3 regions of the Pseudomonas sp. WHRI 8519 genome follow, and region 2 is predicted to be linked to each of the others. Evidence: riboswitches for the same ligand, from Rfam matches in the RefSeq annotation. Region 2 holds a riboswitch; each other region holds the start of a gene.
The links. A riboswitch is a leader RNA that binds a small molecule or an ion and turns the genes downstream of it on or off. The one in region 2 is predicted to bind cobalamin.

Region 1 (9,615 bases), 880 kb from region 2:
TACATTGCCCGGCCAATGATGGCGGCCCATCGCAGCCAACGCGTGATCACTGAATGTGCGGGGCCTGCGGCCTGTTTCCAGGCTGTAGAAATGAGAAAAATGGTTGGCCAGCATCGAAAGGTCACCATGCCGGTCTCGCAACGGCGCGGTCACCACCTGCAGGACATTGAGCCGGTAGTACAGGTCCTCGCGAAAGCGGCCTTGTTCGATGGCACGCTCCAGGTCCACGTGCGTGGCCGCGAGCACCCGCACATCGACCGGTATCGGCTGGCTTCCACCTACCCGCTCGATATGCTTTTCCTGCAGAAACCGCAGCAGATTGGCCTGTAACTCCAACGGCAGGTCACCAATTTCGTCGAGAAACAAGGTGCCACCATGGGCCGCTTCGATACGCCCGACCTTACGCTGATGGGCGCCGGTAAAAGCGCCTTTCTCATGCCCGAACAGCTCCGACTGGATCAGGTGCTCGGGTATCGCACCGCAATTGATGGCGATGAACGGCATGTCGCAGCGCTGCGACTGGCGATGCAGGGTGCGCGCGACCAGTTCCTTGCCTGTACCGCTTTCCCCGCGAATCAGCACGGGTGATTCGGTGGGTGCCAGCTTGCCCAGCAGTTTGCGCAATTCGAGAATCGGCCGGCTGTCGCCGAGCAACTCGTCCTTGAGCCCATCGATCGGCACCGCCCCCTTGCCGCGCAAGCGCGCCATGCCGAACGCGCGGCCCAAGGTCACCAGCACCCGTGAGACATCGAACGGCAAGGTATGGAAGTCGAAGAACCATTCGCAGACGAAGTCACCCACGTTCTGCATTCGCAGCTGGTCGGCGTTGAGTACCGCGATCCATTCGGTGTTGCTGCGTTTGATCATGTCCTTGACCGCATCGGGGTGTCGCAAATGCGAATCCTGCAAGCGCAACAGGCCGATATCGCACCGGTGCTCCAGCGCCAGGTCAAGGCTACAACTGTGCACATCCCAGCCGGCGCTCTCAAGGCCTGGCAGCAAGCGGTGGCAATCGTCGCAGGGGTCGACGATGAGCAAGCGACGAAGGGATGCGGTTTCGTGCATGACCGTTCCTTGGCGCCAGATTATGGTTTTTTACGAGAAAACAGTAAGTTGCGGCGCCCATTTAACAGTAGCAACGAACTTGACGCTGCCCACTACCGTCTGTCCGCCCATTTCCGACGGTTTTTGCGCGCTCGGGAATTTTTCATAATAAACGGCGTCACAGGCGGCGCAGGAAACAAAAACGTGTGGGCCGTAAAAAATTTACAGCCACCGTGTGACTCCACCCCTAACTTGGAGCATCAGTACAAGTAACCCCGCGCTGCGAATCGCCACTCGCTGAAGCGATGATGCAGTTAAGCGGACTTGAATTTCGATGTTTGGGACCATAGAGAGACCGAACCATGAATGCCCCGCTCCGTGTCAACGAAGCACTGCTGATCGCCGACCACGCCTTCGAACCCTTCCAGTGCGTCGCCTGGGATGCACCCAATGGTACTGGTGAGCTGAGCCTGGCAGTGATCGACCGGACCAGCACCCGTATCGGCAGCAAGCAAGTGTCTTCGCGCATCTATTCCGACCCGGCCCAGTGGGCCAGCCTCATCGAGGAAGTGCGCGCCGAACTGTGCCAGAAAGGTTATGCCCTGCAACCCTGGTCGATGCCGAAGTAATATCAGCGTTCGCCTGCAAGTGCGTGCTTGGCACGCACTTGGGCAACTTTTCCAGTGCCAGTCAGGCAACTTTTATAACTGCGACAAAGTGTCACCCCTTCCTCGCACAGTGCATCACTGTTTGAGCCTGAAGTGCTCGATATGCTGATAGTCCGCTTGTAATTGCGTGGCCATCTGCCGTGCTCGCCCCAGACGAACTGGCGCCATTTCCATGTCGACCAACAGTGTGGCGCAGGGCATCGGCTGTAGATCGTTCGAGCGCTGCAGACGGCCATCGGTGAATACCAGGCAGCGCTGCTGCTCTTGCGGATGGGCTTTTTGCCGTGCGTGCAACCAACGTCTGCCCTGCTCCAGGGCTGCAACCAACGGCGTACCGCCGCCAGCACCCAGCGCGTTCAACCAAGGTTGCAGGGACGCTGAGGCCTTCAGGCCATGGCGCTGCCACTGCGGTGCCCCGCCACTGGCTGTGAGCAAGGCTAGCCGGGCGCGCTGGCGATAAGCCTGATCGAACAGCTCTGCCAGCAGCCCTTTACTCTGGGCCAGCGCCTGATGCCGGCGGGTCGAGGCCGACGCATCGACGATCACCACCCACAGTTCGGCAGCACGGCCTTGGCGCTGTTGCCAGCAAAGGTCCTCGGGCAGGCGTGGGCGCCCCTTGAGCAACGTCGAAAGCCAGGCAACCCGGCCTTTCCCCGCCGCCCGCACGCGCCCACGGCTGGCTCCATTGTGTTTTCCAATCCGGGGCAAGGCATCCGCCACCTTGGTGCCTGACGGGCGGATGCTCAGGGCTTTTTTGCCCAGTTCGGTACCTCGCGCCGGGCGCCGCTGGCCACGGGCTGCGCAGGCAGCGCGCCCCAGTCACCCTGCCCGCCTTGGCTATCCCCATCGCGCCCACCTGCCTGTGGGGGCTCGGAGGGAGGAGCAACCTCAGGCGGTACTTTGCGTCGATGGCGCAACGCAAATTCTGCTACTGCTTGGATATCGATCTCTTCGATCGCCCCCGCGCCGCGCCAGGCACAGTGGGCGCGGGCGGCACGTAGCCACACCAGGTCGGCTCGCATGCCATCGACCCCCGCGGCGAAGCAACGCTCGGTAATCCAACCCAAGGCGCGGTCGTCCAGCGCGATCGCAGCAAGGCCTTGGCGCGCCACCTGGCAGCGCTCCCGCAATTGCGCCTGGGCAGCGGCCCACTGTTCACAGAACGCCAGCGGGTCGCTGTCGAATGCCAAGCGGCGACGAATGATCTGCTGGCGCGCTTGTGGCTCTGGTAGCCCGTCCAGCACCACGTTCAGGCCAAAGCGGTCAAGCAACTGCGGACGCAACTCGCCTTCTTCCGGATTCATGGTGCCGATCAGAACGAAACGGGCACTGTGGCGGTGGGAAATACCGTCACGTTCTATACGGTTGGTGCCGCTGGCAGCCACATCGAGCAGAAGATCGACCAAGGTGTCGGGTAGCAGGTTGACCTCATCGACGTACAGCACGCCGCCATCAGCCTGGGCCAGCACCCCTGGCGAAAATTGCGCCTTGCCCTGCCCCAGTGCCGCATCGAGGTCGAGCGTGCCGACCAGCCGTTCTTCGCTGGCGCCCAGTGGCAGGGTGACGAATGGCCCCTCACCGAGCAGGTCGGCCAAGCCGCGGGCCAGGGTACTTTTGGCCATGCCACGCGGGCCCTCGATCAGCACACCGCCGATCTTCGGGTCGATTGCGGTCAGGCACAGCGCCAGCTTCAGGTCGTCTGCACCGACCACCGCCGCCAAGGGAAATTGTACGGGCTCATTCATTTCAAGCTTGTTCCTCGCCGTTGAGCAACTGCTCCTCGAGGGCTTCCCGGTAGTCACCAGGTGCTTCCCAGAGCCCGCGCTGCTGGGCCTCCAGCAAGCGCTCGGTGAGGTCTCGCAAAGCCTCGGGGTTATGCTCACGCATGAAGTCGCGGGTCGCCGGGTCGAGCACATAGGCATCGGCCAGCGACTGATAATGATGGTCATCGATCAGGTGCGTGGTGGCATCGAAGGCGAATAGGTTGTCGACCGTCGCCGCCAGCTCGAAGGCGCCCTTGTAGCCATGGCGCTTGGCCCCGTCGATCCATTTGGGGTTGAGGGCACGGGCGCGAATGACCCTGTTCAGTTCCTCTTTGAGGGTACGGATGCGCGGCCGGTCGAGCTGGCTGTGGTCGCCGTGGTAACTGGCCACCCCCGCACCGGACAAGGTTTCCGACGCCGCCAGCATGCCCCCTTGGAACTGGTAATAGTCGTTGGAATCGAGCAGGTCATGCTCATGGTTGTCCTGGTTCTGCAGCACCGCCTGGACCTGGCCCAGCCGCCTGGCGAACTGGGCACGCGCCGGGGTACCTTCGTCACTGCCACCGTACGCGTAGCCGCCATGGTTGAGGTACACCTCGGCCAGATCCTCCCGGCTATGCCAGAGGCGGCCATCGATTGCATTCTGCACCCCGGCCCCGTAGGCGCCGGGCTTGGCGCCGAATACCCGCCAACCGGCCTGGCGTGCAGCCTGTTCGGCCTCAACGCCCTCGGCCTGCAATGCCGCGCGCTCGGCACGCACCCGCGCCGCCAGGGGGTTGAGGTCTTGCGGTTCGTCCAGTGCGGCTACCGCCTGCACCGCCGCATCGAACAGGCGGATCAGGTTGCCGAAGGCGTCGCGGAAGAACCCCGAGACGCGCAAGGTCACATCCACCCGAGGGCGATCGAGCAGGCTCAACGGCAGGATCTCGAAATCATCGACACGCTGGCTACCGCTGGCCCACACCGGGCGCACGCCCATCAGCGCCATGGCCTGGGCAATGTCGTCACCGCCGGTGCGCATGGTCGCCGTGCCCCATACCGAAAGGCCAAGCTGGCGCAGGTGGTCGCCGTGGTCCTGCAAATGGCGTTCGAGGATCAGATTCGCTGAGGCGAAACCCAGGCGCCAGGCAGTGGTGGTGGGCAGGTTACGTATGTCCACGGTGTAGAAATTACGCCCCGTGGGCAGCACATCCAGGCGGCCGCGGCTAGGGGCTCCGCTGGGGCCGGCGGGTACGAAGCGCCCCGCCAAGGCGGCGAGCAGGCCATTGATCTCGGCCGCCCCGCAGGCGTCCAAGTCTGGAGCTACCTGCCCCTGTAATGCCTGTACCACCTGATGGACCGGCTGCCACTGCGCCTCGTCGGGCAATTGCAGCGTACCGCCCAAAGCGTGCTCGATCACCTGCAGTGCCAGCAGTTCAAGGCGTTCCCGGGTGTCGCCACAGGTACGCCACAGCGCGTCGCTCACCCCCTGCAATAGCGCCGGACGCGGCCCCGCCCAGTTTTGCCCAAGGTCACAGTCCAACGGGTCGAAGCCCAGCGCCAAAGCCTTGGCGAGTGTACGCAGCAAACTGGCGCTACCACCCCGACCATCACCGCGCTCGACGCGCAGCAAAGCCAGCAGGGTGTCGATCCGCAGCCGTGCTTGCGGCGACTGGCCGAACACGTGCAAGCCATCACGGATCTGTGACTCCTTGAGGTCGCACAGGTAGGTATCCAGGCGTGGCAGCCACACGGCAGCGTCGTCCAGTTGCCCTTCCAGTTGCAGCTCACGGTCGATGTGGTTGGCCTTGACCAACTCCAGAATATCGCGCTGCAGTTCACGGGCGCGGCGTGGGTCGAGCATCTGCGCTTCGTAGAACTCGTCTGCCAGCTGTTCAAGGTGGCGCAACGGGCCGTAGGTTTCGGCTCGGGTCAACGGTGGCATCAGGTGGTCGATGATCACAGCCTGCGTGCGACGCTTGGCCTGAGCGCCCTCGCCCGGATCGTTGACGATAAACGGGTAGATGTTCGGCAGCGGGCCAAGCAGTGCATCCGGCCAGCACTGATCGGACAGGCCGACACCTTTGCCGGGCAGCCACTCCAGATTGCCATGTTTGCCCACATGGATGACCGCATCGGCGGCGAAGGCGTGGCGCAGCCAGAAATGGAATGCCAGGTAGCCATGCGGCGGAACCAGATCCGGGTCGTGGTAAACGGCACTGGGGTCGACCTGGTAACCGCGGGCCGGCTGGATGCCGACGAACGTCAGGCCATAGCGCAGCCCGGCCACCATCAGGCGACCGCTGCGGTACATCGGGTCTTGCTCGGGCGCCCCCCAGCGTTCCAGCACGGCCTGGCGGTTGGCTTCGGGCAGGCGCTCGAAAGCAGCCTGATAATCCGCCAGGCTCAGGCTCTGGGTGCAGGGGCGCTGGTCGAGGTGATCGAGGTCGTTGGTGACGCCGCCGAGCAGCTGGTGAATCAGTTGCGTGCCGCTGTCTGGCAGTTCGCCCAGCGGGTAGCCTTCAGCCTGCAGCGCCTTGAGAATGTTGAGCGCCGCTGCGGGGGTATCGAGGCCAACGCCATTTCCGATGCGCCCGTCTCGGGTCGGGTAGTTGGCGAGCACCAGCGCAACGCGCTTTTGCCCATTGGGCAGGCGCGCCAGCGCCACCCAGCGCCTGGCCAGCTCGGCGACAAAATCCATACGCTCTGGATGGGCGCGGTAGCACACCACATCAGACTGGCTGCGCTCACTGCGCCAGGCCATGTCCTTGAAGCTCACCGGCCGCGTGATGATGCGCCCGTCCAGCTCGGGCAAGGCAATGTGCATGGCCAGGTCGCGAGCGCCCAGGCCCTGCTCGCTGGCTTCCCAACCGGGTTGGTTGTCCTGCGCGCAGATCGCCTGCAGCACCGCAATGTCACGGCGAAACGGCCGCAGGTTGGGACGTTCCGGGCTGGACATGGCAAAGCCCGTGGTATTGATCAGGACCTCGGCCCCCACTTCGTCCAGCCAGTTTTCGACCTGCTCCAGGCAGGCGCATTCCTTGAGGCTGGCAACGGCGATCGGCAACGGATTGAGGCCCGCCGCCTGCAGGCGCTGGCAAAACACGTCGATGAACGCGGTATTGGCGGCCTGCAGGTGCGAACGGTAGAACAGCAGTGGTGCTACCGGGTGCTCCGGGTGCCACTGGCCGAACCAGTCCTTGAGCGTCGCAGTGGGGGTGCCGGGGTGATACACCGACGTGCGTGGCAACGGTTGCGGTGCATCCCAGCTGTAATCGCGGCCCAGCCACTGGCTGGCCAGGTATTTGAACAGGTTGATGGCATTGGCCTTGCCCCCTTGGCGCAGGTAATGCCAAAGGTGCTCGGCTGGCTCCCCGGTGATGCTGCCCAGCCCGGTCAACTCCGGGTCGGGGCGGTCGTCACCGGGCACCAGGATCAACTGCACCCCGCGCGAAGCCAGTTCGACCAGCTGTTGCACACCATAGCGCCAGTAGCCCACGCCACCGTGCAACGACACCAGGATCACCTTGGCGTGGCGCAGCACCTGGTCGACATAAAGGTCGACGGAGGCATGGTTCTGCACCTGCATGGGGTTGGCCAGGCGCAGGCTGGGGTAGTCGTCCGGCAGTTGCTCGGCGGTTTCAGCGAGCAATGCCAAGTGCGAGTCGCCGCTGCAGAGAATCACCAGCTCGGCGGGTGTCTGGCCGAAGTCGGCGATGCTGTCGTCCGGCACGAAACCGCCGGGCTGGGTCCGCAGCAAGTGCATGGGTCAGGCGCCCAGTGCCTGGCGCAGACGAGCTTCCAGCTGTGCGGCGTCAAGGTCTTGGCCGATCAGCACGAGGCGGGTGACGCGCGGCTCATCGGCACGCCAGGCGCGGTCGAAGTGCTTGTCGAAACGGGTACCTACGCCCTGCACCAGCAGGCGCATGGGCTTGCCAGGAATGGCTGCGAAGCCTTTGGCACGGAGGATGCCGAATTCCACCACCAGTTGGGTCAGGGCGTCGAGCAGCAGCGCTTCGTCGGCCTCTGGCAGGTCGATGGAGATGGAGTCGAAGGCATCATGGTCGTGGTCGTCGTGGTCTTCGCCGTCGTGATGCGAATCATGGTGGGTGCGGCGGCCATCGATGTGCGCTTCGGACTCTGCGCCGACGCCCAGCAGCACGTTCAGCGGCAGGCGGCCGCTGCTGGCCTCGACTACCTTGACCGCGGGCGGCAATTCATCGGCCACTTCAGCGCGGACTTTCGCCAGGCCTTCGGCGTCGATCAGGTCGGCTTTGTTCAGTACCACCAGATCGGCACTGGCCAGTTGATCGGCGAACAGTTCGTGCAGCGGCGACTCGTGGTCCAGGTTGGGGTCGAGCTTGCGTTGGGCGTCGACCTGGTCTGGGTAGGCGGCGAAGGTACCGGCGGCGACAGCCGGGCTGTCGACCACGGTAATCACCGCGTCGACGGTGCAGGCGTTGCGGATTTCGGGCCACTGGAAGGCTTGCACAAGGGGCTTTGGCAGTGCCAGACCGCTGGTTTCGATGAGGATATGGTCGAGGTCGCCACGGCGCGCCACCAGTTCACGCATGACCGGGAAGAATTCTTCCTGAACGGTGCAGCAGAGGCAGCCGTTGGCCAGTTCGTAGACGCGGCCGCTGGCTTCTTCTTCGGTGCAGCCGATGCTGCATTGTTTGAGGATTTCGCCGTCGATGCCGAGTTCGCCGAACTCGTTGACGATGACTGCGATGCGGCGGCCTTGGGCGTTGTCGAGCATGTGCCGGAGCAAGGTGGTCTTGCCCGAGCCGAGGAAGCCGGTGACGATGGTGACGGGGAGCTTGGCCAGTGTTTTCATGTCGCGTTGCCCTTGGCAGGATGGCGCGGGCATGCGGGACGAAAGCCGCGGTCGGACCGGCCGGGCTCGTTCGCCACCGGATCACCCCGCCCGGTTGATAGTCGAAAACGTTGCGAGGCAGGTCTCCTGGCTTGCACCGTTGCGGCCCTTTCGATCAAGGGGCTGGCGGGATGACGCCTTCCCGCGCTCAGGCGCAGTGGCTGTGTCGATCCGTTACCGGTGCTTACAGTTGCGGGGGCAGCCGCGGCTTGTACCGCGTTCCCGTCTTAGCTTCGGCCTGGCCGAAGAACCTCGAAGCGGCAAGGCTACGCGGGGGGTGGCAGGTGGTCAACTGTTGACGCGCCCGTCCCCCCCCTACGCAATGAACCAAGCCCAAGCCCAAGCCCTGCCCCTGCCCCTGCTCTTGCTCTTGCTCTTGCTCTTGCTCTTGCTCTTGCTCTTGCTCTTGCTCTTGCTCTTGCTCTTGCTCTTGCTCTTGCTCTTGCTCTTGCTCTTGCTCTTGCTCTTGCTCTTGCTCTTGCTCTTGCTCTTGCTCTTGCTCTTGCTCTTGATTTTCTAGCGCGCAAGTGCAGGCACCGCAGATTGCGACTTCAGGAGGCCGAGCGCAGGTCTTGCGGAGGGAGGTGACGGGCATGGATGCCCGTCAAGCGCTTCGGCCCATGGATGGGCCGTGAGCGCGGTCCTCCCGGGAGCAAGGCCGGAGCGAGGGAACCCCGAAGCGCAGCGTAGGGGCCGGATGATAGGAGCCAGCCTTTTTTGGTTACTTTTTGGGGCGTTTGCCAAAAAGTGACCCGCCGTAAGGGCGGAAAGGTGAGTGAGCGTCGCCATAGCAAATGGATATGCCCAGATGAATCAAAACCCCAGCATGAGCTTGTGGCTTGTGGCTTGCGGCTTGCGGCTTGCGGCTTGCGGCTTTCAGCTAGCGTGAATATCCATTTGCCGGGGCGGCGCTGAATCACCTTTCCGCCCTTACGGCGGGTCCCTTTTTGTCTTGGCAAAAAGGAACCAAAAAACCGCCCGCTCCCATCATCCGGCCCCTACGCTTCGCTTCGGGGTTCCCTCACTCCGGCCTTGCTCCCGGGAAGACCGCGCTCACGGCCCATCCATGGGCCGAAGCGCTTGACGGGCATCCATGCCCGTCACCTCCCTCCGCAAGACCTCCGTTCGGCCTCCTGAAGTCGCAATCTGCAGCGTCTGATCTATCGCGCACTGAAAAGCAAAGGCAAGAGCAAAAGCAAGGCAACGGCAACGGCAACGGCAACGGCAACGGCAGGGAAATCGTGGCATGCGATAAGGGCTGCGATTGACGCAAACCCTGCCCCGT
Region 2 (9,615 bases):
GCGGTGACGGGGCCGAGCGCTTCATCGACGCGGTGGAACAGCTGGATCACCTCGTCCTCGACACTGGCGTCTGCACGCACACAAATGGCCTGGGCGCCGAGTGCGCGGACCTGGGCAAGAATGGCGTGCGCGGCCTGGTCATCGGCGTGGTAGTTGATGCAGATGCGGTAACCCTCACGGGCAGCCTGCAGCGCGGTGGCGGCGCCGATGCCACGGCTGGCGCCGGTGATGACAATGACTTTCTCCATGGGCCTGCCAAATCACGTGGGAACATAGGTTCGACAATAGGGGAAAAGCCAGCCTCTTGGAATGACCCAGCACAACAGCTCAGGCAATTTCGCCCCGCGCTCAGGGCTCGAACCCTTCGACGATGATCACCTCAGCCTTGGCCACGCCGTGACGATGGCTGCACGCTTGTTGGTACAGCTCGGATCGATAGCAGGCCAGCGCCTGTTCGTAGGTCTGGAACTCGATCACCACGGTCCGCTGGGGCGTCGACCGCCCTTCCATCGCCTCGCTGCGCCCGCCCCGGGCCAGGAACCGCCCGCCGAATGCGGCAAAGGCGGCGGGCGCCCGTTGGGTGTACTGCTGATACTGCTCGGGGTCGGTCACGTCCACGTGGGCAATCCAATACGCTTTCATCCGCTACTCTCCTGATGCAAAACTATTTGTGTATGATGGTATACCATAATAATCACCCATTCACAGTGAGCGTTCAGCATGGCTTTCAACACGATCGAAGCACTCCTCGAGGACTACCGCCAAGGCAAGATGGTGCTGCTGGTGGACGACGAGGATCGGGAGAACGAGGGCGACCTGCTGATCGCCGCCGAGCGCTGTGACGCGCAGGCCATCAATTTCATGGCCCGCGAAGCGCGGGGCCTGATCTGCCTGACCTTGACCGACGAGCATTGTCAGCGCTTGGGGCTGGAGCAGATGGTACCGGCCAACGGCAGCGCGTTCAGCACCGCCTTCACCGTATCCATCGAGGCGGCCACGGGGGTGACCACTGGCATTTCTGCGGCTGACAGGGCGCGCACCGTGGCCGCAGCCATGGCCGCCGATGCCCGCCCGGCGGATCTGGTGCAGCCCGGCCACATCTTCCCACTGCGTGCCCGCGAAGGCGGTGTGCTGAACCGCGCCGGCCATACCGAAGCGGGTTGCGACCTGGCACGCCTGGCCGGTTTTGCCCCGGCTTCGGTGATCGTCGAGGTGCTCAACGATGACGGCACCATGGCTCGCCGACCGGACCTGGAAGTGTTCGCCGCCCGGCACGGCATCAAGATCGGCACCATCGCCGACCTGATCCATTACCGCCTGAGCACCGAGCAGACCATAAAGCGCATCGGTGAGCGCGAGTTGCCGACCGTGCACGGCACCTTCCGCCTGGTGACCTACGAAGACCGTATCGAAGGCGGTGTGCACATGGCCATGGTGATGGGCGATATCCGCCGCGAGCAGCCGACGTTGGTGCGCGTGCACGTCATCGACCCGTTGCGCGACCTGGTCGGTGCCGAGTATGCCGGACCGGCGAACTGGACCTTGTGGGCTGCGCTGCAGAAGGTCGCGGAGGAAGGTGCCGGAGTGGTGGTGATCCTGGCCAACCACGAATCATCCCAGGCGCTACTCGAACGCATCCCGCAACTGACTCAGCCGCTGCGTCCGTACCAGCGGGGCCAGTCGAAGGTGTACTCAGAAGTCGGCACTGGCGCGCAGATTCTCCAGGACCTGGGCGTCGGCAAGCTCTGCCACCTGGGCCCCCCGCTCAAATACGCGGGCCTGGCGGGCTATGAGCTGGAAGTGGTCCAGAGCATCCCCTTCCAAGCCCAGAGCTGAAAGCTCCAAGCTGAAAGCTGCAAGCTGCAAGCTGCAAGCTGCAAGCTGCAAGCTGCAAGCAAAAGCAAAAGCAAAAGCAGATCTTCGGCACGACGCGATCCGCTTCTACTTGCAGCTTGCAGCTTGAAGCTTGGAGCTCAAAGAAGAGTGATGGCCGGTAGCCTCCCCCTCTTGCCAAAATCTTGGAATACCATAATATGATATCCCGTAGACCTTGGAATCGCAGGCCGCTACCTACACTTACCCAACGGCCACCGACACTTTGTTTTAGCTGCTCCCCGAATACTGTTGGCGGGCGCACTACCAGCCCCGCCTCGAATAACAAAAAGCAACGAGGGCGTAACCATGCTGTTGAGCAAACGTGTAACCGCAGTGCTGTCCGCCAGCCTGCTGACCCTGGCATGTCAGGCGACCCAGGCCGCTGACAGCCTCAACTTCGTCAGCTGGGGCGGTACCACCCAGGACGCCCAGAAAGAAGCATGGGCCGTACCTTTCAGCAAATCGACCAACATCAAAGTGGTACAGGACGGCCCGACCGACTACGGCAAGCTCAAAGCCATGGTCGAGAGCGGCAACGTGCAGTGGGACGTGGTCGACGTGGAAGCCGACTTCGCCCTGCGTGCCGCCAGTGAGGGCCTGCTCGAACCCCTCGATTTCAACACCATCGCGCGCGACAAGATCGACCCACGCTTCGTCTCCGACCATGGCGTCGGTTCGTTCTTCTTCTCGTTCGTGCTCGGCTACAACGAAGGCAAGCTCGGCGCCAACAAACCGGTGGACTGGACCGCGCTGTTCGACACCAAGACCTACCCCGGCAAACGCGCCCTGTACAAGTGGCCGAGCCCCGGCGTACTGGAACTGGCCCTGCTGGCTGACGGCGTGCCGGCTGACAAGCTCTACCCGCTGGACCTGGACCGCGCCTTCAAGAAGCTCGACACCATCAAGAAAGACATCGTCTGGTGGGGCGGTGGTGCCCAGTCGCAGCAATTGCTGGCCTCCGGTGAAGCCTCGCTTGGCCAGTTCTGGAACGGCCGCGTCTACGCCCTGCAGCAAGATGGAGCGCCAGTGGGCGTGAGCTGGAAGCAGAACCTGGTCATGGCCGATTTCCTGGTCATCCCCAAGGGCGCCAAGAACAAGGACGCGGCCATGAAGTTCCTGGCCCAGGCCAGCAGCGCCGAAGGCCAGGCCGATTTCGCCAACAAGACCGCCTACGCGCCGGTGAACCTGGACAGCGTGGCCAAGCTCGACAAAGACCTCGCGCAGAACCTGCCAACCGCCTACGCCCAGGACCAGGTAACCCTGGACTTCGCCTACTGGGCCAAGAACGGCCAGGCCATCGCCGCGCGCTGGAATGAGTGGTTGGTGAAATGAAAGTCGCCATCAACGCCCTGCAAAACGCGCAAGGTGCCCCCACGGGCGCTGGCGCCCCCGGGACGGCCCCGCGCCGCATGAGCCTCGGCCAGCGCTGGAAAGGCAGCCGCAACCTGTTGCCTGCCCTGCTGTTCCTTGGCCTGTTCTTCTTCGCCCCGCTGATCGGCCTGTTGCTGCGTGGGGTGCTGGAGCCCGTGCCGGGGCTGGGCAACTACGAGCAGCTGTTCGCCAACTCGGCGTATGCGCGGGTCTTGTTCAACACCTTTTCGGTTGCCGGCGTCGTCACCCTGATCAGCGTGTTGCTGGGCTTCCCGCTGGCCTGGGCAATTACCCTGGTGCCCAACGGCTGGGGCCGCTGGTTGCTGAACATCGTGCTGTTGTCGATGTGGACCAGCCTGTTGGCGCGCACTTACTCGTGGCTGGTGCTGCTGCAGGGTTCGGGGGTGATCAACAAGGCGTTGATGGCGCTGGGCATCATCGATGCCCCGCTGGAAATGGTGCACAACCTGACCGGCGTGGTGATCGGCATGAGCTACATCATGATCCCGTTCATCGTGCTGCCACTGCAGGCGACCATGCACGCCATCGACCCGATGGTGCTGCAGGCTGGCTCCATCTGCGGCGCAAGCCCCTGGACCAACTTCTGGAAGGTGTTCCTGCCGCTGTGCCGCTCGGGGCTGTTCTCCGGTGCGCTGATGGTGTTCGTCATGTCGCTGGGCTACTACGTCACCCCAGCCCTGCTGGGTGGCGCGCAGAACATGATGCTGCCCGAATTCATCATCCAGCAGGTGCAATCGTTCCTCAATTGGGGCCTGGCCAGCGCCGCCGCCGCACTGCTGGTGGTCATCACCCTGGTGCTCTTCTACCTGTACCTGAAGCTGCAACCGGAGTCCCCGGTCGGCAACGCGAGGTAAACCGCCATGCTTCTGTCTCCCAATGCCATGGGGCGCCCGCTGCGCACGGGCTTGTACCTGACCACCGGCGTGATTGCGGCCTTCCTGCTGCTGCCGGTCGTTTTCATCATCCTCCTGTCGTTCGGCTCCTCGCAATGGCTGGTATTCCCGCCACCAGGCTGGACCTTCAAATGGTATGCCCAGTTCTTCGCCAACCCTGAGTGGATGGACGCCGCCCTGGCCAGCTTCAAGGTCGCCGTGCTGACCACCATCGCCGCCGTGCTGCTGGGCCTGCCTACCGCATTCGCCCTGGTGCGCGGCCGCTTCCCTGGCCGCGAAATGCTCTACGGGCTGTTCACCATGCCGATGATCGTGCCGCTGGTGATCATTGCCGTGGCGGTGTATGCACTGTTTCTGAAGCTCGGCTACACCGGCACGCTGTTCGCCTTCGTGGTCAGCCATGTGATCGTCGCCCTGCCCTTCACCATCATTTCGATCATCAACTCGCTCAAGCTGTTCGACCAATCGATCGAGGACGCCGCGGTGATCTGCGGCGCCTCGCGCCTGCAGGCGATCTTCAAGGTGACCTTCCCGGCCATTCGCCCCGGGATGATCGCCGGCGGGCTGTTCGCTTTCCTGGTCTCGTGGGACGAGGTGGTACTGAGCGTGATGATGGCCAGCCCCGACCTGCAAACCTTGCCCGTCAAGATGTGGACCACCCTGCGCCAGGACCTGAGCCCGGTGATCGCCGTCGCCTCGACGCTGCTGATCGGCCTGTCGCTGTTGGTCATGGTCATTGCCGCCGCCTTGCGCCGGCGCACCGAAACGAACGCCTGAGCGCCCGGAGAAAACAACAATGAGTGCAGTGATCAAAGACAACGCGCACAACAAGACCCTGGTCAGCCTGCGCGGCCTGAACAAGCATTACGGTGACTTCACCGCAGTGGATAATCTGGACCTGGAAATCCAGGACGGCGAGTTCCTCACCTTCCTCGGCTCCAGCGGCTCGGGCAAGTCCACCACGCTGTCGATGCTGGCCGGGTTCGAGACGCCCAGCAGCGGCGAGATTCTGGTCGAGGGGCAGTCGCTGGTGAATGTGCCACCACACAAGCGCGACATCGGCATGGTGTTCCAGCGCTACTCGCTGTTCCCGCACCTGAATGTGCGTGACAACATCGCTTTCCCCTTGGCCATCCGCAAGCTCAGCGCTGCCGAAACCAAGAAGCGGGTCGATGCCATGCTCAAGCTGGTGCAACTGGAGGCGTTCGCCCATCGCAAGCCTTCGCAGATGTCGGGCGGCCAGCAACAGCGGGTGGCGATTGCCCGCGCCTTGGTATACGAACCTCGTATCCTGCTGATGGACGAGCCCCTTGGCGCACTGGACAAGAAACTGCGCGAAGACCTGCAGGATGAGCTGCGCCAGCTGCATCGCAGGCTGGGCATCACCATCGTCTACGTCACCCACGACCAGGAAGAAGCCATGCGTCTGTCCCAGCGCATCGCCATCTTCAGCCACGGCAAGATCGTCGGCCTGGGCACCGGTTATGACCTCTACCAGAATCCACCCAACGCCTTTGTCGCGTCGTTCCTGGGCAATTCCAACTTCCTGCGCATCACGGCCACCAGCAACGGCGCTGGCAGCTTCGAAGGCCAGCCGGTGGCGATCCGCCTGACGCCTGGCCTGGCGGCGGGGCAAGATGCATTGATCATGGTACGCCCGGAAAAGGCCCTGGCACTCACCGCCGAGCAAGCGGCACGCCAACCGTTGCCAGCGGGCTGGAACGAAGTGATTGCCAAGGTCGGCGAAGTGCTGTTCCTCGGCGAAAGCCAGACCTGCCATGTGATGACCCCAGGCGGTACCGAACTGACCGTGAAAGCTCTCTCGGCTGCGGGGATGTCCATGCAGCCTGGCGATACCGTGAAGGTCCGCTGGGCGGTTGCAGATGCCTGCATCTACACCCAATGGGCGCAAAGCGACCTGAGCAAGTCGGCCGGCGCGCACTGAGGACAGCGGTAGATGGATGATTGACGCGCATCGTGACCAATCCTCGCATGCGCGTTACAGGTGCCAGGCGCTGACCCGCAGCGTCTTTAGCGGAGCTGTAATAGCCCCAGCGCGCTCGACGGGAGCAGCGAGCATCTGGGGCCGCTGTGCGGCCCATCGCCGGCAAGCCCGGCTCCCACCTGGATTGCGCCGGCTTTTGGAAATTGGGCAAGACCGTTGCTTGCACAGGTAAGCGCAGGCTTGAAGAACTGCGCGGTCGCGGTGGGAGCCGCTTACCGGCGATGAGGGCTGCACAGCCACCGCAAAAAAGCACTACCTTGCGCAGGTAAAAATGTTAGAAAATAACATTTCATTTGACATACAACCTGCCTGCGACACCTCCATGACAAGCTCCGCCGCCACCCCAACCCTGCTCACCCAGCGCCTGCAGAGCATCGATGCCCTGCGCGGTCTGGTGATCCTGTTCATGCTGCTCGACCACGTTCGCGAAACCTTCTTCCTGCACCACCAGGTCAGCGACCCGATGAGCATCGACACCACCGACCCGTCGCTGTTCTTCAGCCGCACCCTGGCCCACCTGTGCGCCCCGGTGTTCGTACTGCTGACCGGCCTGTCGGCCTGGCTGTACGGCGAGAAGTATCAGGGCCGCAGCGATGTCTCGGCGTTCCTGTTCAAGCGCGGCCTGTTCCTGGTGGTGCTGGAGTTCACCCTGGTGAACTTCGCCTGGACCTTCCAGTTGCCCCCCAGCGTCATCTACCTGCAGGTGATCTGGGCCATCGGGGTAAGCATGATCGCCCTGTCGCTGCTGGTGTGGCTGCCGCGCCCGGCGCTGATTGTGCTGGGCGCAGTGATCATTGCCGGCCACAACCTGCTCGACGGCCTGCACTTTGCCACCGAGTCGGCGCTGCATGTGCCGTGGGCGATCCTGCATGACCGTGGCTGGCTGGAACTCTCTGACAGCCTGCGCCTGCGTACCTCCTACCCGGTACTGCCGTGGATCGGCGTGATTGCCTTGGGCTATGGCCTGGGCCCATGGTTCGCCCGTGGCAGCGATGCCGGCCAGCGTCAGTACCGCCTGCTGCTGGCAGGGGTCATCGCCCTGCTCGGCTTCATGGTGCTGCGCATGCTCAATGGCTACGGCGAGGCGCCGTGGAGCGGCTACCCGACGCTTACCCAGACCGTGATGAGTTTCTTCAACATCACCAAATACCCGCCCTCGTTGCTGTTCCTGGCGCTGACCCTGGGCTGCGGCCTGCTGCTGCTGCGCGCCTTTGAACGTGCAGGGCAAACACGCTGGATCGGTGCCCTGGCGGTGTTCGGCGCGGCGCCGATGTTCTTCTACCTGCTGCACCTGTACGTGCTGAAACTGCTGTACCTGGCCAGCGTCGCCCTGTTCGGCCGCAATCACGGCGATTACTTCGGGCTCGACGGCATGGGCGCTGTGTGGCTGGGCGCTGTACTGCTGGCCGTGGCGCTGTACCTGCCGGTGCACTGGTTTGCCAGGCTCAAGGCGCGCCGCCGCGACATCACCTGGCTCAAGTACTTCTGATTCAGCGTTTTCACCGGCTGCCTGATGGTCTACCATGCGGGCCGCCGGTTTCCACCACGGAAACAATAGGGAATCCCAAGCCGCCCAGGCGCGCCAACCGGAACTGCCCCCGCAACTGTAGGTGCCGAGCCCGCTCCATCGATGTCACTGGATCCGCTGATCCGGGAAGGCCGGAGCCGGGTGATGACGCACCAGTCAGGAGACCTGCCGGCTTACATCTACCAACCGGCGGGGTGTCCGGGATTGGCCATCAGAGTTGCCCCTGTCGCATGAGGGGCTCGGCGATGCCTGTCCGCGCGTTCCTTCCGTGAACTGTCCGATAGGAGATCGCCCCGCATGCTGTCCCGTTTCGCCACCCTGCTTGTCGGCCTGAGCCTCACGGGCGCGGCACAGGCCGCCGCCACGCACTATCCGCTGACCGTGGACAACTGCGGCATGCCGCAAACCTTCGCCCACGCCCCCGCACGCGCTGTGACCATCGGCCAAGCCGGCACCGAAATCCTCTACGCGCTGGGGTTGGGCGACAAGCTGGCCGGCACATCGCTGTGGTTCAACAACGTCTTGCCCGAGTACAAGGCGCTGAATGACAAGGTGCCACGCCTGGCCGACAACGACCCAAGCTTCGAAGCGGTGGTGGGCAAGCGCCCCGAACTTGTGGCCGTACAGTTCGAATGGATGGTTGGCGCCCAAGGCGTGGTCGCGACCCGTGAGCAGTTCAACGAACTGAAGATTCCCACCTACCTGCTGCCCTCGGACTGCGAAGGCAAGGACAACCTGGTGGGGGCCGATGGCACGCGACTGCAGGCGTTTCAGGTCCAGAGCATCTACAAGAGCGTCAGCCAGCTGGCAGAAATCTTCGACGTCCAGGACCGTGGCGCGGCACTGAACAGCGACCTCCAGGCACGCCTGAACGGCGCCAGGCAACAACTGGCCGGCAAAGACCTGAGCCAGACCTCTGCGCTGTTCTGGTTCTCCAGCGCCGACCTCGACATCGACCCCTACGTCGCGGGCCGCCAGGGCGTGGCAGACTTCATGCTGCGCACCCTGGGTGTGCGCAACGTGGTCGAGTCCACCGAAGAATGGCCCACGGTGGGTTGGGAAACCCTCGCCAAGGCCAACCCGACGTGGCTGATCATCGCCCGCATGGATCGCCGCCGCTTTCCGGCCGACGACTACCAGAAGAAGCTCGACTTCCTGCACAGCGACCCGGTAACCAAGCACATGGATGCCGTGAAAAACAACCGCATCATCATCCTCGACGCCGATGCCATGCAGGCCGGTATCCGCCTGTTCCGGGGCCTGCAGACCCTGTCGGCAGCCTTCGCCAGCGGTAAAGCGGCGCCGTGATGAAGCGTCTGTTGCCCTGCTCTGCACTGGCCCTGATTGCCCTGCTCGGCGCACTGCTCGCCGGCACTGCCATCGGCGAGACCAGCGTGTCACCCAGCGTGGTGTACCAGGTATTGGCCAACCAGCTGTGGCAGGCCGGTTACCCGGTCGACCCGATCGACGCCGGTATCGTCTGGAACTACCGCCTGACGCGCACGCTGGTCGCCGCCGCCTGCGGCGCAGGGCTGGCGACCTGTGGGGTGATCCTGCAGGCACTGCTGCGCAACCCGCTGGCCGAACCCTACCTGCTGGGCCTGTCAGCCGGGGCATCGACCGGCGCCGTGCTGGTGGGCCTGCTGGGCCTGGGCAGCATTGCCCTGAGCATGTCCGGCGGCGCCTTCGTCGGCGCCGTCGCGGCCTTCGCGCTGGTCCTGGTGCTGGCCCGCGCAGCTGGCCCGAGCAGCAACAACGCCCAAGTGATCCTGGCAGGGATTGCCGGCTCGCAACTGTTCAACGCCCTGACGGCGTTTCTGATCACCAAATCAGCCACCGCCGAGCAGGCTCGCGGCATCCTGTTCTGGCTGCTGGGCAACCTCAGTGGCGTGCGCTGGCCATCGGTATGGCTGGCCATGCCG
Region 3 (9,615 bases), 590 kb from region 2:
TGCGGGTCGGCCAGCGGATTGCGCGTGACGGCCTGCAGGGCGGTACCCACCAATGCCAGCCCCGCGCCTACCACTACCCCTAACAACACACGCGGTGCGCGGATCATCCAGACGATCTGCGCCTGGCTGTTGCTCCACGCTCCCGGAAGATCGACGCCCAACTGCTGGGCAACGATCCCGAACACATGGCCCACCGGGACCGAGGCCGGGCCGAATGCCAGAGCGATCACTGAAGAAAGCACCAACAGCACAACCAGGATCACGATCAGCCAGCGATAACTCCCCGGGCTGCGCCCCCAGGTCATGGTGTTGCCTCCTTGAACAACGCCGGATGCAACGCCCGCGCGATCTTCGCGACGGCCTCGGCGTTTTCCACCGAAGGGGTGACTTGCAGGTACGTCAAGGGGACAAAGCGCTGCTCGCGTATGGCCCGCACATCCTTCAACGCAGGTTGGCGCAACAGGAAGTCGCGCTTCTGCTGCCAGGTTCTAGGGCCGTAATCGACGATCAAAATCACTTCAGGGTCGCGTTCCACCACGCTCTCCCAGTTCACCTGCGTCCAGCTGGCCGCCACGTCCTGCATCACATTCACGCCACCGGCAGCATCGACCAAGGCCTGCGGCATGCCCAGGCGCCCCGACGTGGTCGGCCGGTCTTCACCGCTGTCGTAAAGGAATACCCGTGGCCGATGCTGCGCCTGAGCTACCCGCCTGCGCACCTCGGCAACCTGCTGGCGCATGTGCGCCGTGAGGGCTTCGGCTTGCGGCTCGACACTGAAGATGCGGCCCAGATTGCCCAGGTCGCGGGAGACATCATCGAAGCTGGCGCGTTGCTGGGGCATGACCCAGGAGCACGACTCGCTCAGTTCATAGACCGGGATCTCAAACGCTGCCAGCGTTGCGGGCGTGACCGGGCCACCCACGTGCATGCCGTAGTTCCAGCCAGCGAAGAACAAGTCGGCGTCTATCGCCAGCAAGGTTTCGATGGAGGGGTAACGACTGGCCAGTTGCGGCACGCCCTCCAGCGCATCATCGATCCATGGGTCGCGGTGTTTGTGGCGGGTAAAGCCGGTGTAACCGACGATGCGCTCGCGCAGGCCCAGGTGCAACAGCATGGCGGTCATGTTCACATCGTGCACCACAACCCGCTGCGGCGCTTTGCTGAAACTCACCGAACGCTCACAACTGCGGATGTTCAATGGGTATTCACTGGCCGCGATGGGCAATGCCATCAGCAGAGACAACAGGCCGATCAAGGCGTAGATGTTCATGGCCGGGTTATCCAGGTAATGCGTGGGTAAGGATGCAGCGGGTGCGTGTCGATCAGCGCTTGCAGGCCGAAGACCTGCCACAGTAGCTCGACGGTCAACACCTGCTGCGGCGCGCCGCTGGCAATGATTCGCCCGCCGTCGATGACGTACAAGCGGTCGCAAAACGCCGCTGCCAGGTTGAGGTCGTGAAAACTGGCCAGGGTGCTCAGGCCCAGGCCTCGCAAATGCTGCAGCAACCCGAGTTGATAGCGGGGGTCGAGATGGTTGGTCGGTTCATCGAGAATGAGCATTTCAGGGCGCTGTACCAGCGCACGGGCCAGCAGCACTCGCTGCTTTTCACCTCCCGACAACGTGGCGAAGGTCCGTTCGCGGTAGCCGCTCAGCCCTACCCGTTCGAGCACCTCAGCGACCAGTTGCAGATCGTCGGCTGTGTCCCCTTCAAACAGCGATTTGTGCGGCGAGCGGCCCATGGCGACCACTTCGCCGACACTCAACCCGAACTCCTCTGGAAACTCCTGCAGAACCACGGCAATGCGTTGGGCGCACCAGCGCGGGTTGCGCTGCCACAACTCGACGCCGTTCAAGCTGACCTGGCCTGCGGTTGGCTGCGTAGCCCGGTAGGCGCAGCGCAGCAAGCTGGTCTTGCCGCTGCCGTTGGGGCCAATCAGCCCAACGAACTCTCCCTTGCCGACACACAGATCCACGGCGTGCAGCAACGGACGTTGCCTGCCGCCTCGCTCAGGCACAGACCAATGCAGGCCGTCGATTTTCAGATGCATCATTGAACCCACTCCAGCAAGCACCGGCCCGAAGGCCGGTGGCGGCCCCCTCAGAAGCTGTAGTCAGCCGTCACGAAGAACGAACGCGGCTCGCCCAGGTACCACTGCAGGCCGTTGTTGTCAGTGGTGGTGGCATACTGGCGGTCGAACAGATTGTTCAATTGCAGGCCCAGCGTGAGATCAGGTTGGACATGCCAGTCGAAGTTGGCATCGACCACGGTGTAGCTCGGCACCTGCACGGTGTTGGCGTTATCGCCATAGCGGCTGTCGACATAACGCGCCCCTGCCCCGGCGCTGAAGCGCTGACCGAAGTCCTTGCTCAACCACAGGTTGGCCGAACGCCGCGGTACGTTGACGGGCCGGTTGCCACTGTAGTCGTTGCTGCCGCTGGCAAACTCGTCGTACTCGGCACGCACCCAGGCGGCGTTGGCTGAAAGCTGCATATCGTACGGCAGGCGTAGCTCCAGCGTGGCTTCGATGCCGTCCGAAGACTGCTGGCCGATCTGTTGTTGCACCGTCGGGTTGAGCGGATCGGTGCTGAGCAGCTTCTTCTTGACGATGTGGTAGGCCGCCAGGGTCCACTCGCCACGGCCCTCAGGCAGCATCTGCTTGATGCCCACCTCGGTCTGTTTGGCGGTGCTCAGGTCCCAGCTTTGTTGCGCGGCGCTGAGGGTCAGCAGGTTGCTGACGCCCTCGGTGCTGGTGGCGTACTGGCCGTAGACCGAGAGGTCCTGGCTAAGCGCGAACACCAGGCCCGCTCGCCAGTTGTCGCCACTCAGGCTGCGATCCGACCGGGTATCGGTATCCAGATCATCACGGTCCAGGTGCACCTGGTCACGCCGCACCCCGGTAATCAACGACAACCGCTCGGTAAGCTGCGTGCGGTTTTCGGCGAACAACGAGAACTGCTTAGCCTGGTTGGCTTCGCGCGAGCGGTAGGGGTCAGTGCTGATGTAGTCGCCGCCACCCGAACCGGACAGCGGCACGGTATCGGTGTGGGTATTGCCGAAGTCATGCTTGCGCACGAACCGGATCGAGTTGTAGTCGGCGCCGACCACCGTCTGGCTGTCCAGCCCGAACAGCGAATGCTGCAAGGTAAACGACTGGCGATCGCCGATCTGCTCCTGGACCTGCTTGATGCTGATGAAGTTGCTGCGCTGCACCTGACCACCCGGCAGCCAGGTATAGCTCTCGGCGTTGCGCCAGCGGCGTTGAGCCTTGAGGAAGTACAACTGATTGCTGGCGGTGAGGTTGTCGCTGATCACCCACTCAGTGACCAGCCGCGTGGACTGGTCGTTGTAGTGGACCTCGGCGTTATCGACGTTGTAATTGTGGTCGCGTATCGACTCCTGGTAATGCCCGTTGACCAGCGGTGTACCGAAGTACTGCTGTGGGTCCTGATCACCGTAATCGTGGCTGAGGGTGACGCTGAGGTCGTCATTCGGTTGCCAGTGCAACGCGCCGCTGACGGCGATGCTTTCTGATTCACCGCAGTCGACCCAGCCGTTACTGGCAAGCTTGTTGAGGTTCAGTCGGTAGCTCAGCGTATCGGTCAGCGAGCCGCCGCTGTCCAGCGCCACTTGCCGACGATCGTTGGAGCCGTAGCCCAAGCGTACATGGTTGCGCACTTCCCCATCGAAGGGCTTTTTCGGCACCACGTTGATGACCGCGCCCGTGGCACCCTCGCCATAGAGCACCGATGCCGGGCCGCGCAGCACATCGATGCGCTCGACCGACCAGGTGTCCACAGGAAAGGTGACGGTGCCGGCGCCCACGTACAGCCGGGTGCCGTCGTACAGCTGCATGGTGGAACTGTGCCCGGTAAACCCTCGGGCCGAGAGCGCCGTGCCGCCGTTGCCGGGGGTGCCGATGAAGGTGATGCCGGGCGAGCGCGTCACTGCATCCTGGACGGTGTTGTTGTTGCGGGCTTGAATCTGCTCGGCGCTGATGCTGGTGACGCTCGCAGGCGTTTCCAGGGGTGTGAGGTTCAGGCGTGAACCACTGGTGCTGGGGGTATGCAGATCCGGTTGGGTGTCTTGCCCGAGGGTGCCTGTAATGGCGGTAGCCGGTAACGCCAGTGCCTGGTCAGCTTCGGCGCCGTGCGCCGGGACGGTGATGAAAACACAAGGCACCAGGCTTGCACGCATCAACGTGCCTGGCAGAGAACTGAAAAGCGAGTAGCGGGACATATCTTTCCACTTGCAGCAGGAATGAAAGAATCCCGGAGGGAACAACGCATGGGGAACGCGCAGGCGCGCACGCCCACGGAAACCGGCCTGCGCCCGCCCACCGCGGGTTTGCCAAACTGTGCTTCAGGCCGGTCTCCGGGCTCGCGAGGGTCATGAAGCATTCACCTTCCCATGCCGAGGCACAGTGGTGTGTCGAATACTTCGCTCGCATACCGTTGCGGGGGCAGCGCCGGACTGATCATCGCGAGGATGACGAACCGGCTTCCCGTTTCACCCCATGCACGGCGGCAGGGGGCACCTGAAACAGGCGCGCAGATGATCATCAAAACCGTTTCAGGTCAACTGCCATCTTGAAGTAATGGCTTTGTCTGGAAATGAGCCGATGGGTTTGCACGCGCCGGGCACTTGCACAATCGGGCCGGATGGAGTGGCTGGCCTGTAACGTGGCGCGCCTGAAACAAGGAGATTCACCGGCTTAGTGCCCAACCCTCGGGCATCATTTGCCTAGCTACAGCGCTACCTTCTCCAGTCAAGCGACCAAGGCCGGAAGGTTGCGCGCCAGCAGTTCAGCAGCTGCGGGCCCTAGCCGGGACGGTCCCAGCTTGCGGCGCTGTACCCACTTGCACGCCACGATTTCGTTCTGCGGCACAGGCCGGTCTCGTTCATCGATCTGCAAGGTAAAGATGTGATGGACAATGCGACCGGCACGGACCGTACACAGCTGTACCAGGCGCTGCCGGCGAATACCCGTTTCCTCCTGGAGTTCACGAACGGCAGCACTGAGGGGGCACTCATGCGGCTTGACGCTGCCACCTGGGAAATTCCACCCACGCGATTTACGGCGCACCAACAACAGTCGGCCACTGCGAAAGCAGAGCACTGTTGCACGCGTCCGGAGCTTGCCAGGTGTCGACATCCTCACTCCCTTTTCCATTCTTGAGTGACGGTGGACCGCCTGAAGATCCGGCAAGTTCACGCCATCCGCATTTGGGCTCGTTGCCTTGCTCATGCCGCCTGCCACCTGCTCTGAACTTTGCTGCCTCTGCCGGCTTCAGTTGCTTAGTCACTCCACATTCGGGCTTGTGACTCGCAGAGTCCGACGAACACAGCAAACGCCAAGCGATCGCTGGCCTTTGACCGAAGGGGTTCGAACCATGATCGATCAAGCGACAGGCATGAAACCAGGCGAACGCTACTGCGTGGAGAACGTCGAGCGCGCTCATCAGTTCCCTGGTTTCTTTCAGGACGGTAAGTATTACCTCGGCCCCGAACTGCTCACGGCAGTAGGCTGGCTCGAAGGGACGAAATTCCTCTATGACAGCCTGGATGCGCAGGGTGAACCCGTTTTCCCGGACCGGGTGGCGGGCACCATCGAGGGCATGAAGCTGGTGCTGATCGACGGCACGGCCTTGCAGCTCTCGAAGATACCCGCCAGCGCCACCCTCGCACCTACCGCGGACAACGTCGAGCAGGCCCCAGAACCTGCCCATCCTGCAGCCCCTACCCCGTTAAAGGGCCCGTTGCGCGGCAAGGTCGTGGTCATCACCGGCGCTTCCAGTGGTATAGGCAGGGCCGCGGCACATGCATTCGCTTGCACCGGTGCGCGGTTGGTGCTCGCTGCACGCGATGAGCAAGCCTTGTTCGATGTGCTCGATGAATGCACCGACTGTGGCACAGACGCCGTGGCGATCGTCACCGACGTCACCCGCAGCGACCAGGTGCAGGCGCTGGCCACACAGGCTGCCGAATTTGGCCACGGACGGATCGATATCTGGGTCAATAACGCCGGCGTTGGCGCGGTGGGCAACTTTGAGCAAACACCGCTGCAAGCACACGAACAGGTCATTCAGACCGACCTGATCGGTTACCTGCGTGGCGCCTACGTGGCCCTGCCCTATTTCAAGGCCCAACGCAGCGGCATTCTCATCAACACCCTGTCACTGGGAAGCTGGATCGCCCAACCCTATGCGGCGGCCTATTCGGCGAGCAAGTTCGGCCTGCGCGGGCTGACCGAGGCGCTGCGCGGCGAATTGACCGAGTTCCCGGACATCCACGTCTGCGACATTTATCCAGCGGTCATGGACACCCCGGGCTTCAGGGATGGTGGCAATTACACCGGCCATGCGCTCACACCGCCCGGGCCGATCTACGACCCGCAGCAGGTAGCCAAGGCCATGGTGGCCAGCGCTATTTCCCCTCGCGCCCACACCACCGTTGGCACTGCCGCCCGCCTTGCCCACCTGGCGAGCTACCTGGTCCCGCGCCTGGCGCTGGTTACAGGGTGGTTGACACGCAGGGCGTTGAACCGCAGCCCCAGTGCACAGATCACCTCCGGCAACCTGTTCGAGCCAACCAGTGACCGGCGCAGCGTGGAGGGCGGCTGCAAATCCAGCAACGGCAACATGACGCTGTGGGTGGTTGCGGCAGCCGTCGGTGTCATCGCCGGGCTCGCCGCCACCCGCTCGCCACGCAGGCGCCGCTAAGCACACCGCTGAGCATCGAGCAGGAACTTTGCTCGCCATGGCGGGCCCCTATTGAAGGTTTATTGGTAAAGGAGATGAATGATGAATGCACAACTGAGCGGTAAGCGTGTGGCCTTTCTGGTCACTGACGGCTTCGAGCAGGTGGAACTGACCGGCCCCCGTGAGGCTTTGGAAAAGAGCGGCGCGGTAGTCGACATCCTGGGTGAGAAAGAAGGTACGGTCCGAGGCTGGAACCATGACAAGCCCGCCGACGAATTCACCGTGGATACGACTTTCGACAATGCCCAGGTCGATCTTTACGATGCCCTGGTGCTGCCCGGCGGCGTTCAGAACTCCGACACCATTCGCTTGATCCCTGGCGCGCAACAGCTGGTCAAAAGCCATGACGCTGCCGGCAGACCCCTGGCGGTCATCTGCCACGGTGCCTGGTTGCTGATATCGAGTGGGTTGGTCAAAGGCAAGCGGATGACCAGCTACAAGACCTTGCAGGATGATATTCGCAACGCCGGCGGCACGTGGGTAGATGAACAGGTGGTGGTCGATGGCAACCTGATCAGCAGCCGCCAGCCGGACGATATTCCTGCCTTCAATGAGCAATTGATCAAAGCATTGGCAGGCTGAGTTTCGCGTAGCTGCCCAGCGCATGAACAGCAGTGTTTGCTGTTCTGCTCCCGGTCAGCAATAACGGCGCGAGCTGTGGTGTGTTCGGCCTGGTCCACTCTCACAAGCCACTGCCAACGCCGGGAGCTCGCGCAAGGGGAATGGCCATGACCGTCGAAGGCATGGCCTTGATTGAATGATTTGGATTGTGCCCGATGGAAGACTGGATCGGTTTATTGGAATGGCCTGCCATGGCTGTGACGGTGGTGGCGGCCTGGTGCATCGGCTCGCGCCGCCCAGGCCGGCGTAAAGTGGGGTTCTGCTGCTTCATCGCCAGCAACCTGCTGTGGTCGATCTGGGGCTTGCATGCCCAGGCATGGGCTTTGATCGTATTGCAGGTCGTGCTCTGCCTCATGAACCTCAGAGGCTGGTGGAAGAGCAAAGTAGCGTCAAAGCGATCGCATGGGGTGCATTCTCGGCCGGCTTGATCTGTGGCCATGCCCCAGTGCATCGTCTCACTGGTTTGTTCCCTGTAGCGTACGGCTTGTACATGGGAATGTGCGATTAGTGGCAGCACTTAGCACGGTTGCCGACAGCAAGAGCACGCCGCTGGCGACGAATGTGGCTCGGTAGCCGAACCCGTCATACAGCACGCCACCCACGGTAGCCCCCGCAGTGATGGCCAGCTGAATCACTGCGACCATCAAGCCGCCTCCAGCCTCCGCTTGGTGCGGCATTGCTTTGGCCAACCAGGTGAACCATCCCACGGGGGCACAGGTAGAGATCAGCCCCCAGATACCGAGCAAGACAGCGACTGGAACGACCCAACTACCGACCATGATCACTGCGAAAGCGATGGCAGTCATGATCAAGGGTACGCCCAGCAGCACCCGATTCAGGTGTCGACCAACGAGCGCCCCAACGACCATGGTACCGACCAGCCCTGCGGTACCGGTGACCAGAAGCACAAGCGAGAGGGTGGGCACGTCCACACGGGTGACCGTTTCCAGGAAGGGCCGCAGATAGGTGAACAGTGTGAACTGCCCCATGAAGAGGCAAGCCACGGCCGCCATGCCGAGCGCGACCCTGGAGTCTGCCAGCAAACGCAAGGTTGCGGTGGCTGACGCGGCCTTGCGTTCGCTCGGCATCGCAGGCAGCGTGAAGGCTTGCCACATCAACGCCAGCGCGGCCAAGGGCAAGACGCACACGAACGCGCCTCTCCAGCCAATCATGCCGCCCAGGTAGCTTCCAACGGGCGCCGCGATTGCCGTCGCCAAAGCGGTACCGCCCTGCATCAGGGCAATAGCCTTGGGAACCAGCGGTGCGGGTGCGATGCGCATCATCACCGCTGTGGACATCGACCAGTAGCCACCAATGGCGACGCCTAACACCGCCCGCCCCACCATCAATGTCAGGTAGTTCGGGGCAAAGGCCACCATCCCCCCGGAAACCAGCATCAGCGCGGTTGTGGCCAGCAGTACAGGCTTGCGGTCGATACCCTGAGTCAGGGGGGCCAGCATCAGGCTGGTGATCACGGCAAACAAACCGGAGATGGAAATGGCCTGCCCTGCCTGGCCTTCAGTCAGTGACAAATCGGCCGCAATCGGCGTGAGCAAGCTCACTGGCAGGAACTCCGAAGCCACCAGGGCGAACGCACACAGCGACATTGCCAGGACTGCGCTCCAGACCTGACGGCTTGTGTGGTGAAGGTATGTTGCTGAGCTACTCATAACGGACTCGGTCTTCCCATTGCAAAGACGCAGGTACCTACGCCCAGCCGAGAGAGGCTGGGCCTGGCAGTAGTGCTGGTTATTTGAGGTGTTCGCTGAAGAATGCCGTCAGCTTGCCAAAGGGGATCAATGCGACGCGGTCATAGAGGTCGACGTGGCCAGCACCCGGCACGATCACCAGTTGCTTGGGTTCGCCGGCAAGGCGATACGCCTCTTCACTGAACTCACGGGAGTGGGCGTCCTCCCCCGCGATGAACAACATTGGGCGTGGCGAGATCGTCTCGATGTCATTGAACGGGTAGAAGTTCATGAACCTGACATTACTGGTCAGTGTGGGATGTGTCGTCAAAAGCGGCGACAACCCTTTGGGGGTGAACTCGCCCCGAGGCGTGCGGTAAAAGTCGTAGAACTCACGCTCAATGGCGTTGGAATGCTCGGTCAGCTTGTCGACCGTTCCACTGGTGTACAAGGTGTCACCGCCGGCAAACTCGACATCCCGCTGAGCTGCTGCTTGAGCTATGGCCTTCTTGCGCTGCTCGACCGTTACCGCATGCTTGAGGCCGT

Region 1: linked by a shared signal. The riboswitch ahead of cobW (cobalamin biosynthesis protein CobW) and the one ahead of ABRP30_RS09630 (ABC transporter substrate-binding protein) in region 2 are both predicted to bind cobalamin.
Region 3: linked by a shared signal. The riboswitch ahead of ABRP30_RS12455 (TonB-dependent receptor) and the one ahead of ABRP30_RS09630 (ABC transporter substrate-binding protein) in region 2 are both predicted to bind cobalamin.

The regions. Positions count from the first base shown of each region.
Region 1 covers NZ_CP167996.1:3,002,121-3,011,735, forward strand. Annotated here, with positions in the region: gene ABRP30_RS13815 (sigma-54 dependent transcriptional regulator) at 1-1,065, opposite strand, end outside; gene ABRP30_RS13820 (hypothetical protein) at 1,407-1,673, shown strand; gene ABRP30_RS13825 (VWA domain-containing protein) at 1,788-2,378, opposite strand; gene ABRP30_RS13830 (ATP-binding protein) at 2,456-3,457, opposite strand; gene cobN (cobaltochelatase subunit CobN) at 3,459-7,220, opposite strand; gene cobW (cobalamin biosynthesis protein CobW) at 7,224-8,291, opposite strand; cobalamin riboswitch at 8,390-8,600, opposite strand.
Region 2 covers NZ_CP167996.1:2,123,421-2,133,035, reverse strand. Annotated here, with positions in the region: gene ABRP30_RS09670 (SDR family oxidoreductase) at 1-248, opposite strand, end outside; gene ABRP30_RS09665 (DUF1330 domain-containing protein) at 349-642, opposite strand; gene ribBA (bifunctional 3,4-dihydroxy-2-butanone-4-phosphate synthase/GTP cyclohydrolase II) at 721-1,836, shown strand; gene ABRP30_RS09655 (polyamine ABC transporter substrate-binding protein) at 2,182-3,207, shown strand; gene ABRP30_RS09650 (ABC transporter permease) at 3,204-4,121, shown strand; gene ABRP30_RS09645 (ABC transporter permease) at 4,128-4,937, shown strand; gene ABRP30_RS09640 (ABC transporter ATP-binding protein) at 4,957-6,105, shown strand; gene ABRP30_RS09635 (DUF1624 domain-containing protein) at 6,488-7,654, shown strand; cobalamin riboswitch at 7,683-7,881, shown strand; gene ABRP30_RS09630 (ABC transporter substrate-binding protein) at 7,991-9,001, shown strand; gene ABRP30_RS09625 (iron ABC transporter permease) at 9,001-9,615, shown strand, end outside.
Region 3 covers NZ_CP167996.1:2,713,117-2,722,731, reverse strand. Annotated here, with positions in the region: gene ABRP30_RS12470 (iron ABC transporter permease) at 1-305, opposite strand, end outside; gene ABRP30_RS12465 (ABC transporter substrate-binding protein) at 302-1,270, opposite strand; gene ABRP30_RS12460 (ABC transporter ATP-binding protein) at 1,267-2,052, opposite strand; gene ABRP30_RS12455 (TonB-dependent receptor) at 2,100-4,238, opposite strand; cobalamin riboswitch at 4,347-4,555, opposite strand; gene ABRP30_RS12450 (NUDIX domain-containing protein) at 4,768-5,154, opposite strand; gene ABRP30_RS12445 (SDR family oxidoreductase) at 5,393-6,721, shown strand; gene ABRP30_RS12440 (type 1 glutamine amidotransferase domain-containing protein) at 6,803-7,342, shown strand; gene ABRP30_RS12435 (hypothetical protein) at 7,537-7,809, shown strand; gene ABRP30_RS12430 (MFS transporter) at 7,837-9,051, opposite strand; gene ABRP30_RS12425 (alpha/beta hydrolase) at 9,131-9,615, opposite strand, start outside.